DNA from 3 places in the Pseudomonas sp. JL27(2026) genome. Region 3 is predicted to be linked to each of the others. Evidence: riboswitches for the same ligand, from Rfam matches in the RefSeq annotation. Region 3 holds a riboswitch; each other region holds the start of a gene.
What was found. Region 3 has a riboswitch for cobalamin ahead of cobW (cobalamin biosynthesis protein CobW). Riboswitches for the same ligand answer to the same signal wherever they lie in the genome.
Positions count from the first base shown of each region.

Region 1: linked by a shared signal. The riboswitch ahead of AC1Z1G_RS11180 (TonB-dependent receptor plug domain-containing protein) and the one ahead of cobW (cobalamin biosynthesis protein CobW) in region 3 are both predicted to bind cobalamin.
Region 2: linked by a shared signal. The riboswitch ahead of cobO (cob(I)yrinic acid a,c-diamide adenosyltransferase) and the one ahead of cobW (cobalamin biosynthesis protein CobW) in region 3 are both predicted to bind cobalamin.

Region 1 is NZ_CM167794.1:2,453,887-2,457,157, reverse strand. Features, by position in the region: gene astA (arginine N-succinyltransferase) at 1-870, shown strand, start outside; gene AC1Z1G_RS11185 (hypothetical protein) at 867-1,106, opposite strand; cobalamin riboswitch at 1,117-1,318, shown strand; gene AC1Z1G_RS11180 (TonB-dependent receptor plug domain-containing protein) at 1,413-3,271, shown strand, end outside.
Region 2 is NZ_CM167794.1:4,227,240-4,230,510, reverse strand. Features, by position in the region: gene AC1Z1G_RS19270 (PQQ-dependent sugar dehydrogenase) at 1-848, opposite strand, end outside; gene AC1Z1G_RS19265 (hypothetical protein) at 915-1,499, opposite strand; cobalamin riboswitch at 1,654-1,870, shown strand; gene cobO (cob(I)yrinic acid a,c-diamide adenosyltransferase) at 1,952-2,563, shown strand; gene AC1Z1G_RS19255 (cobyrinic acid a,c-diamide synthase CobB) at 2,560-3,271, shown strand, end outside.
Region 3 is NZ_CM167794.1:3,587,828-3,591,098, forward strand. Features, by position in the region: gene cobN (cobaltochelatase subunit CobN) at 1-725, opposite strand, end outside; gene cobW (cobalamin biosynthesis protein CobW) at 729-1,808, opposite strand; cobalamin riboswitch at 1,908-2,116, opposite strand; cobalamin riboswitch at 2,349-2,572, shown strand; gene AC1Z1G_RS16445 (CbtB domain-containing protein) at 2,692-2,883, shown strand; gene AC1Z1G_RS16450 (CbtA family protein) at 2,895-3,271, shown strand, end outside.

The DNA of each region.
Region 1 (3,271 bases), 1.1 Mb from region 3:
GATTACCTGTTCGTGCTCGAGGACGACGATCAGCAAGTCATCGGCATCAGTGCCCTGACGGGGGCTGTCGGCCTGCGTGAGCCCTGGTACAACTATCGCCTGGGCATGACCATCAGTTCATCGCCCGACCTGGGTATCCAGCGACAGATTCCGACGCTGTTCCTCAACAACGAAATGACCGGCCAATCGGAGATCTGCTCGCTGTTCCTGCGCCCCGACCAACGCGTGGGTCATAACGGCCGCTTGTTGTCGCTGGGACGGTTGCTGTTCGTGGCCGAATTCCCGCACCTGTTCGGCAAAAAACTCATCGCCGAACTGCGCGGACGCGCCGATGAACATGGCTGCTCGCCGTTCTGGGACAGTGTGGGCCGGCATTTCTTCAAGATGGATTTCAGCCAGGCCGATCATCTCTCGGGCCTGGGCAACAAGCCGTTCATTGCCGAATTGATGCCACGCCAGCCGCTCTACACCTGCCTGCTCACCGAACAGGCGCAGGCCGTGATCGGCAAGGCTCACAGCAACACCGAACCTGCGATGAAGATCCTCAACGCGGAGGGGTTTTCCCATGAGGGCTACATCGACATCTTTGACGGTGGCCCGGTGATCGAAGCCCAGGTTTCGAACGTGCGCACCGTGCGTGACAGCCGGACGCTGACGCTGGCCGTCGGCATGCCTGACGACGAAGCACCGATGTGGTTGATCCACAACCGGCGCCTGGAGAACTGCCGAATCACCGTGGCTCAAGCGCGGCTGGTCGGCGGGCATCTGCTGGTGGACCGCCTGACCGCCAAACGCCTGCAACTGCAACCCGGCAATTCAGTGCGCGCCGTCCCCTTGCTCAAACAGCAGCAACACGCCGCTGCGGCCTAGTCAGTGAGCGTGAAGGCATCATCCGGCGGCACGTGGCAACCATTGGCCAGGCGGTTGGTTTCGTTGGCCATCCCCACCACGGCCTGCCATTCGCCGAACAGGTCGCCCGTCAGCCCCTCCTTGCGCGCCACCGCACGCACATCGGCGCAGTATTGGGTGAGGATGCTCCTTGATTTGAAGGGAGCGAGTGAATACAGGCACCGCTCATCGGCCTGCCGAAGTTGACGAACGGTCATGCGAGTGTTCAGATGCCGCCCAGTTTCAGGTGCCTCATGCCGCCGTGCATGAGGTGAAACGGGAAACCGGTGCGCCCCTCAAGGGTCAGTCCGGTGCTGCCCCCGCAACGGTAAGCGAGTGACGCGTTCGATACACCACTGGGCCCAGGCCCGGGAAGGTGAACGTGTCCAGCCTCGCAAGCCCGGAGACCGGCCTGGAATTTCTGTTTGGCAAACCTGCGGTGGGCGGGCATGGGCCGGTATTGGCGCGTGTCCGGTACTTTCTCCTGCGTGCTTCTGCGAAGATTTTTTTCGAGAAGACCAACAATGACTCAGATTCAATCCCTTTACGCTCAGGACACTCGTCCTGCGCTGTTCGGCGCCTGTAGCGCCCTGCTCGGCTGCCTGTTCAGCCCGGCACTGCTGGCCGGTGAAACGGCCCTGACCCTCGACCAGCAAAGGGTCAGCGCACCCTCGGTGGAATCCACCACGGTCGCCGACATGGCGCGCTTTGGCAGCAAGGTCGAAATCATCAATCGCGAGCAGATCGAACGCGCCGGCCCCAGCGCCGACATCAGCCGCGTGTTGCAGATGTCCGTCCCCGGCCTGTACGTCGCGCCGAAAAATGGCCCCTTCGACTACGGCACGTACTCGCTGCTGGGCGGGCGCAACGACGACACCTTGATTTTGCTCGACGGTGTGCGCCTGAACAATCGCCTGTACGGCGGTCTCTACCTCGACACCCTGCCGGCCAACGCCATCGAGCGCATCGAAGTGCTCAAGGGTGGACAAAGCCTGTTGTTCGGCACCCAGGCCGTCGCCGGGGTGATCAACATCGTCACCCGTAGCGCCCAGACTCGTGAAGCATCCGGTGAAGTGAACCTGGGCCTGGACAGTTTCATGGGCCGCAGCGGCGACGCTCGCGCCGAAAATATTTTCAGCAACGGTTTCGGCGACCTCGGTTTGCTGGCGTACGTCAGCCACAACGTTTCCGACGGCTATCAGCCGTACCGCAGCAAAGACATGAGCAGCACCGTCAGCGACAAAAAGCGCTCCTACGAAGTCACCACCCTCGGCGCCAAGGCGACCCAGGCCTTCGGTGAGGATTCGCGGCTGGAACTGTTCTACCAATACGCCGACGCCAACCTGGATTTCGCCCGCCCCACCCACAACAAAAAGACCACCAATGACCGGGTGCAGCAGATCGCCACCGCGACCTTCGAACAGCGCCTGAGCGAACAACTGAGCTACTTCATCAAGGGCCACGTCAACGATTGGGACACCCGCTACACCCGCATCAACAACCTGCCCGGTGGCGGCACTCGCGTGGTGAACGACAACGATTACTGGGGTTTCACCGACTGGGGCGTGCAAGCCGAAGGCAAGGCGCAATTGCCGGGCGGCCATGTGCTGGTGTTCGGCTCGGACAACCAATGGTTCAAGGGCCAGGACGATGTGCTGGTGATCGACAACAACAAAGCCCAGGCCCACGCCCTGTACACCCAACTGCGGCCGGTGATCGACGCCCTGCCCGACTGGCACCCGAGCATCGGCGTGCGTCACGAAAGCATGAGTGGCGGCGACAGCGCGACCGTGGGCATGCTCACCTCGTTGTATGACCTGACTGACCACTGGCAACTGCGCGGCCAGTTCGGCACCGCTTACAAACTGCCAAACGCCGAGCAACTGTTCGTCAACGAGCCGGGGGATGAGATGGGTAACCGCAACCTCAAACCCGAGAAAAGCCGCAACGCCGAGCTGGGCCTGGACTATCAGGGCACACTGCTGGACCGCGAATTCAGCGCGAGCGTCACCGGGTTCAGGCGCGACATCACCGACCTGATCACCCTTGACGGCGCGCAGTGGACCAACGGTGAAGGCGAGATCAACGTCCGGGGCGTCGAGGCCGATGCCAAATGGCAGCTCGACGACCGCTGGAACCTCTCGGCGGACATGACCCGCAACCTTGTCGAATCACGTAATGGCGTGACCCTCAGCAACATCCCGAGTTTCTTCGCCCGCTCGCGCCTGGGGTTTGAGTCGGACGACCGGAGGTGGGGCGCCGGCGGTGCGATTCGCTACATCCGCAACGTGGTCAGCTCGCGGGACATCGATTACGGCCATTACTCGGTGGTCGACGCCGATGCCTATCGCTACCTCGATAACGCTCACCAGCATCGCGTGAG
Region 2 (3,271 bases), 640 kb from region 3:
ATTTCGTCGCGCTCGTTGACGGCGGTCCAGAGCTTGCCGGTCTGCGGTTCCCAGGCCAGGCCGTTGGGGTTGCGCAGGCCTGAGGCGAAGATGCGGTGGTTGCCGGTGGCACGGTCGACTTCCCAGATGGCGGCGCGACCTTCTTCCTGATCCAGGCCGTTTTCACCGACGTTGCTGTTGGAGCCAACGGTGACGTAGAGCTTGCTACCGTCCGGGCTGGCGATGACGTTTTTGGTCCAGTGATGGTTCAGCGCGCCGCCCGGCAAGTCGACGACTTTGGCCGGTTGCGAGGTGATGGCGGTTTCGCCGCTTTCATAATGGAAGCGCAACAAGCGGTCGGTGTCGGCAACGTACAGGTCATTGCCGACCAGGGTCATGCCGAATGGCGAGTTGAGGTTTTCCAGGAATACCGTGCGGGTTTCGGCGACGCCGTCGTGGTCGCTGTCACGCAGCAGGGTGATGCGGTTCGCGCTGGGTACGCTGGCACCGGCGCGCCCCATGACTTTGCCGGCGATCCAGCCGCGAATACCGGCGCCGTCGTCGGACTTGGGCGGCGAGTTGGTTTCAGCCACCAGTACATCGCCGTTGGGCAGCACGTAGAGCCAGCGCGGATGATCCAGGCCTTCGGCGAAGGCCGCGACGTGTGTGCCTGGAGCTGCGATCGGTTTGGCGCCTTCGGTCCAGCCGACCGCCGGGGCAATGTTCACCGTCGGGATCAGGGTTTTGTTCGGTTCCGGCAGTGTGGGCGATGGCCCGGTGCCGTCCGAGACTTGCAGGTTGGACGTCTCACCGCAGGCAGCAATCCCTGCGGCGATGGCGATGACGAGGACATGTTGAGGCTTGAGCATGCGGATCTCCCTATGAATGCAGTGCCTACATCATAGATGACCCTGGCGGCAGGAAGGTTCAGCCGGTCAGCCGCGTGCTTCCTTGAGGAGGATGGCGATCCCGGGGTGGTAGTTGCCGGCATCGCTGTGCAACTTGCGGTAGGCATACGGAAAGTACCAGGCCACGGCGCAGGTCAGTTCCTTTTGCAGGTCGTCGACCATGTCCTGGAGTTCTTCCGGGGTGGCGCTGTGTTGGGCTTTTTGCGGTGCGACGAACAGGCAGCCGAGTTTCAAGTCGCTGGCGTAGCCGATTTTCTTCGCGTCGCTGACGGCGTCTTGCAGGGCCTGTGTCAGGTTGAGGTTCGTGACCCGTGGCCAACGCTGGGTGGCTTGCAGAAAGGCGCGTTCCTCTTTGCTGGCGATGTACAGATCGGCGCGGCCATTGCGTTCGCCTTCCTCGATCTGTTTTTTTGTCGGGGCCTGCTCCAGGGTGACCAGTTCGGCCATCCACGCCGCAGCCGACAGCAAGCCGAGGTTGGCGCGTTCGTCGAACCAGTAAGGGGTTTCGTTATCGCCGCGCACCGCGTTGTAGCGATCGATACAGTCAAACCAGCGTTCCAGCACCGGGCGCAGGAATTCCAGTTTCGGATTGCTGATGATCATGCCTTGCATGTTGCTCACCTTGTTCTTGTGGTTTGGAGTTGTGGCGATTTGATATCACTGCTCTGAGTGTGGCACAAGATTGGCGTCAGTAAATTGATTCAGGCCAATTTTCCTCAGGTGTTGGCGTCTGGCTTTAATTGACGCTCCACCCCCAACCCTCTAACCTTCGCGACTTGTTTCAGGTGCTCTGTGACCCATGGGTCGACCGAGTGAAACAGGGAAGCCGGTGAGTGTGTTGCACGATCCCGGCGCTGCCCCCGCAACGGTAAATGAGTCAAGGCTGCGCCTTGTGCCACTGTGTCGAGTGTTGATACGGGAAGGCGCGCAGTCGGCAACTGCCGCTCATGAGCCCGGAGACCGGCCTGATCCATCCAGCGGCATCACGGTGGGCGATGCCAGGCTTCTTGCCGTCTATTGCTATGCCCGCCCGCCGTTACCCCGCCTCAACGGAGAGCTCCCCCATGACTGATTCCCCTGATCGTGACGAACGCCATCTGGCGCGCATGCTGCGCAAAAAAGCCGTAATCGATGAGCGTATTGCCAATTCGCCGAACGAGTGTGGCCTGATGCTGGTGCTGACCGGCAACGGTAAAGGCAAAAGCAGTTCTGCTTTCGGCATGCTGGCGCGGGCCATGGGCCACGGCATGCAGTGCGGCGTGGTGCAATTTATCAAGGGCCGTAGCAGTACCGGTGAAGAACTGTTCTTCCGGCGCTTCCCCGAGCAAGTGCGTTTTCACGTCATGGGCGAAGGCTTCACCTGGGAAACCCAGGATCGCCAGCGTGACATCGCCGCCGCCGAAGCGGCCTGGGCGGTGTCACGCGAGTTGCTGCGCGATCCGGCCATCGGCCTGGTGGTGCTCGATGAGCTGAACATCGCCCTCAAGCACGGTTATCTGGACCTGGACCAGGTGCTCAGCGACTTGCAGGCTCGCCCCCCCATGCAGCACGTGGTCGTCACCGGGCGCGGCGCCAAGCCCGAGATGATCGAGCAGGCCGATACGGTTACCGAAATGGGCATGATCAAGCATGCGTTCCAGGCCGGTATCAAGGCTCAAAAAGGCGTTGAATTGTGAGTGAGCCGCGTTTTTGTCCGGCGGTACTGATCGCCGCACCGGCTTCCGGTCAGGGCAAGACTACCGTAACCGCCGCGTTGGCCCGATTGCACCGCAATCAGGGGCGCAAGGTGCGTGTATTCAAATGCGGCCCGGACTTTCTCGACCCGATGATTCTGGAGCGCGCCAGCGGTGCGCCGGTGTATCAGTTGGACATGTGGATGGTTGGCGAGCAGGAAAGTCGTCGGCTGTTGTGGGAAGCAGCGGGCGAGGCCGACCTGATCCTCATCGAAGGTGTCATGGGCCTGTTCGACGGCACACCGTCCAGCGCGGACCTGGCGCGTCACTTCGGGGTGCCGGTGCTCGGGGTGATCGACGGCACCGCCATGGCCCAGACGTTTGGCGCACTGGCCCTGGGGCTGGCGCGTTATCAGCCGGACCTGCCGTTTGCCGGGGTGCTGGCTAATCGCGTCGGCACCTTGCGTCATGCGCAATTGCTGGAAGGCAGCCTCACTGAAGGGCTGCGCTGGTATGGTGCCTTGTCCCGGGAAACCGGGATCGAGCTGCCGAGCCGCCATCTCGGGTTGGTCCAGGCGAGTGAACTGAACGACCTGGACGCACGTCTCGACGCGGCGGCCGAGGCGCTGGCCAGCAGTTGCGAAGTGGCGTTGCCCCCCGCCGTTGAATTCGCCGCCCCCGAGGTGGTCGTTGCCGAACCGTTGCTGGCAG
Region 3 (3,271 bases):
TTCAGGCTGGCCAGCGCAATCGGCAACGGGTTAAGCCCCGCGGCTTGCAAACGCTGGCAGAAAACATCGATGAACGCGGTGTTGGCCGCCTGCAAATGGGAGCGGTAAAACAGCACCGCCGCCACCGGTTGCTCAGGTTGCCAGTCGGCTTGCCAGTCACCGAGGACCGCATTGCTTTTGTGCGGGTGGTAAATCGCGGTACGTGGCAAGGTCTGGGGTTCAGACCAGTGATAATCGCGGCCCAACCAACGGTTGGCCAGGCAGCGGTACAAATCCAGCGCGTTGCCCATGCCGCCCTGACGCAAAAAGTGCCAGAGCCGGTCGCGATCCCCGGCCACGACGGTGCTCAGGTCGCTGAGCTCCGGGTCGGGACGATCGTCACCCGGCACCAGAATCAATTGCACGCCGCGCTGCGAGAGTTCCACCAAGCGTTCGACGCCATAACGCCAATAGGCGATCCCGCCATGCAGCGAGATCAGAATCACCTTGGCGTGGCGCAGCACTTCGTCGACGTATAAGTCGACCGAGGCGTGATTCTGCACCTGCATCGGGTTGGCCAGGCGCAGGCTCGGGTAGTCGTCGGGCAACTGCTGCGCGGCTTCGGCGAGCAGCGCCAGGCTGGAGTCGCCGCTGCACAGAATCACCAGTTCGGCGGGGGTTTGGCCTAAGTCGGCAATGTTGTCATCCGAGACGAAACCGCCGGGCTGGGTCCTGAGCAGGTGCATGGGTTAAACGCTGAGCGCGGCGCGCAATTGCGCTTCGAGCAAGGTTGCGTCCAGTTCCTGGCCGATCAGCACCAGGCGCGTGCTGCGTGTTTCGTCTGCGCCCCACTGGCGGTCGAAGTGCTTGTCAAAACGCGTGCCCACGCCCTGGATCAGCAGGCGCATCGGTTTGTTCGGGATGGCGGCGAAGCCCTTGACCCGCAGGATGCCGTGCTGGACCACGAGTTGGGTCAAGGCATCCAGCAGCAGGCTTTCGTCGGCTTGCGGCAGCTCGATGGAGATCGAATCGAAGGCGTCGTGATCGTGGTCATCATGGTCGTCGCCATCGTGGTGATGGTCGTGGTGATGGTCGTGGTGGCTATGACGGCTGTCGATGTGTTCTTCAGAACCGGCGCCGAGACCAATCAACACGTCCAGCGGCAGGCGACCGCTGCTGGCTTCGATGATTTTCACCGCTGGCGGCAGCTCTTCGGCGACTTCCAGGCGCACGCGGGCCAGGTCCGCAGGGCTGATCAGGTCGGCCTTGTTGAGGATCACCAGGTCGGCGCTGGCCAGTTGGTCGGCGAACAGTTCGTGCAGCGGCGACTCGTGGTCCAGGTTCGGGTCGAGTTTGCGCATGGCGTCGACCTGATCCGGGAACGCGGCAAACGTACCGGCAGCCACAGCCGGGCTGTCGACCACGGTGATCACCGCGTCCACGGTGCAGGCGCTGCGGATTTCCGGCCACTGGAAGGCTTGCACCAGGGGTTTTGGCAGGGCCAGGCCGGAGGTTTCGATGAGGATGTGGTCAAGGTCACCGCGACGGGCAACCAGCTCGCGCATCACTGGGAAGAACTCTTCCTGAACGGTGCAGCACAGGCAGCCGTTGGCCAGTTCATACACGCGGCCGTTGGCTTCTTCTTCGGTGCAGCCAATGGAGCACTGCTTGAGGATTTCGCCGTCGATGCCCAGCTCGCCGAACTCGTTGACGATCACCGCGATACGCCGCCCCTGAGCGTTGTCGAGCATGTGCCGCAGCAAAGTGGTTTTGCCCGAACCGAGGAAGCCGGTAACGATGGTGACAGGGAGTTTGGCCAGTGTTTTCATCGGATGCCCTTTGGCAAGGTGGCGGGCATACGGGACGACAACCGGCAGCGCTTGCGCGCGTGGGAAGAGTTCGCCACCGGATCACCCCGCCCGGTTGTAGTGAGAATCTGTGTCGAGGCAGGTCTCCTGGCTGACGGTGTGCCGGTCTTTCGACTGGCGGCTCCTGCACCTTCCCGCGGCTCTGGGTAGAGCCCGCAGTGGCATGGCAGAAACAAAACCGTTCACAGTTGCGGGGGCAGCCGCGGCATTGACCGCGTTCCCTTCTTAGCTTCGGCAGCCGCCGAAGAACCTCGAATGCGCAAGGCTACGCATGGTGTGGGGGCGGGTCAATGTTCACGAACGATCGCAATCCACTGTGGCGAGGGAGCTTGCTCCCGCTGGGTCGCGAAGCGGCCCCCTGCATTCATTCAGGCACATCACATGCACACGATTTGCGACGGCTTCGCCGCCGAGCGGGAGCAAGCTCCCTCGCCACAGGATTTTGTGCAGGCCTCAACTGAGAACGTTTGCCAATTGACGCCTCGCCCCCGCCCATGCTCTCCTACACACTTTGTTACGGGTGCCCTTCACAGGGTGAAACGGGAAACCGGTGAATCGTGTGCTTTACTCAAAGCCACGTCAGTCCGGTGCTGCCCCCGCAACGGTAAGCGAGCGAAGAATCAGATCCACTGTGCCAGCACCTGGCATGGGAAGGCGATTCTTGCAGGTTCGGCCAACGCCAACCCCTCGTGAGCCCGGAGACCGGCCCGCAACATCGAGTGGCTACACAGGCCACGCCATAACAAACCCGCGGTGGGCGGGCGCTGTTTGAACCTCTGCGTGCCTGGCGTGCAGGGGTTTTCATGCGCTCGATTCACCCGCTGACAGTCCAGAGGGAAGCGCCATGTCGATCATCAGCAGTACTCGCCACGCCACCGCCAGCAGCACCGCCACCCTGAGCCAACGTCTGACTGCCGCCATCGGCGCATCGATCCTGGGCGCATGCCTTGTGTATTTCGCCGGCTTCTCGCACATCGAAGCGGTGCACAATGCCGCCCACGATACCCGTCACAGCTCCGCATTCCCGTGCCATTGAGACCTGCCGACATGATCAAGCGTATTGCGCAGACCGCAGGCTTCACCGGGCTGCTGGCCGCCCTTTTGCTGACCCTGCTGCAAAGCTTCTGGGTCGCCCCGTTGATTCTTCAGGCTGAAACCTACGAAAAGGCTCCAGCGGCCGAAGTCCATGAACACGCCGAAGGCGCCATGGCTGGCCACACTCATGACGCTGAAGCCTGGGAGCCAGAAGACGGCTGGCAGCGCGTACTGTCGACCACCGGCGGCAACCTGGTGGTCGCTGTCGGTTTCGCGCTGATGCTGGCGGGCCTCTACACCTTGCGTGCGCCGACTCGCACCTCCCAGGGCCTGCTCTGGGGCCTGGCCGGTTACGCGACGTTCGTCCTCGCCCCAACCCTCGGCCTGCC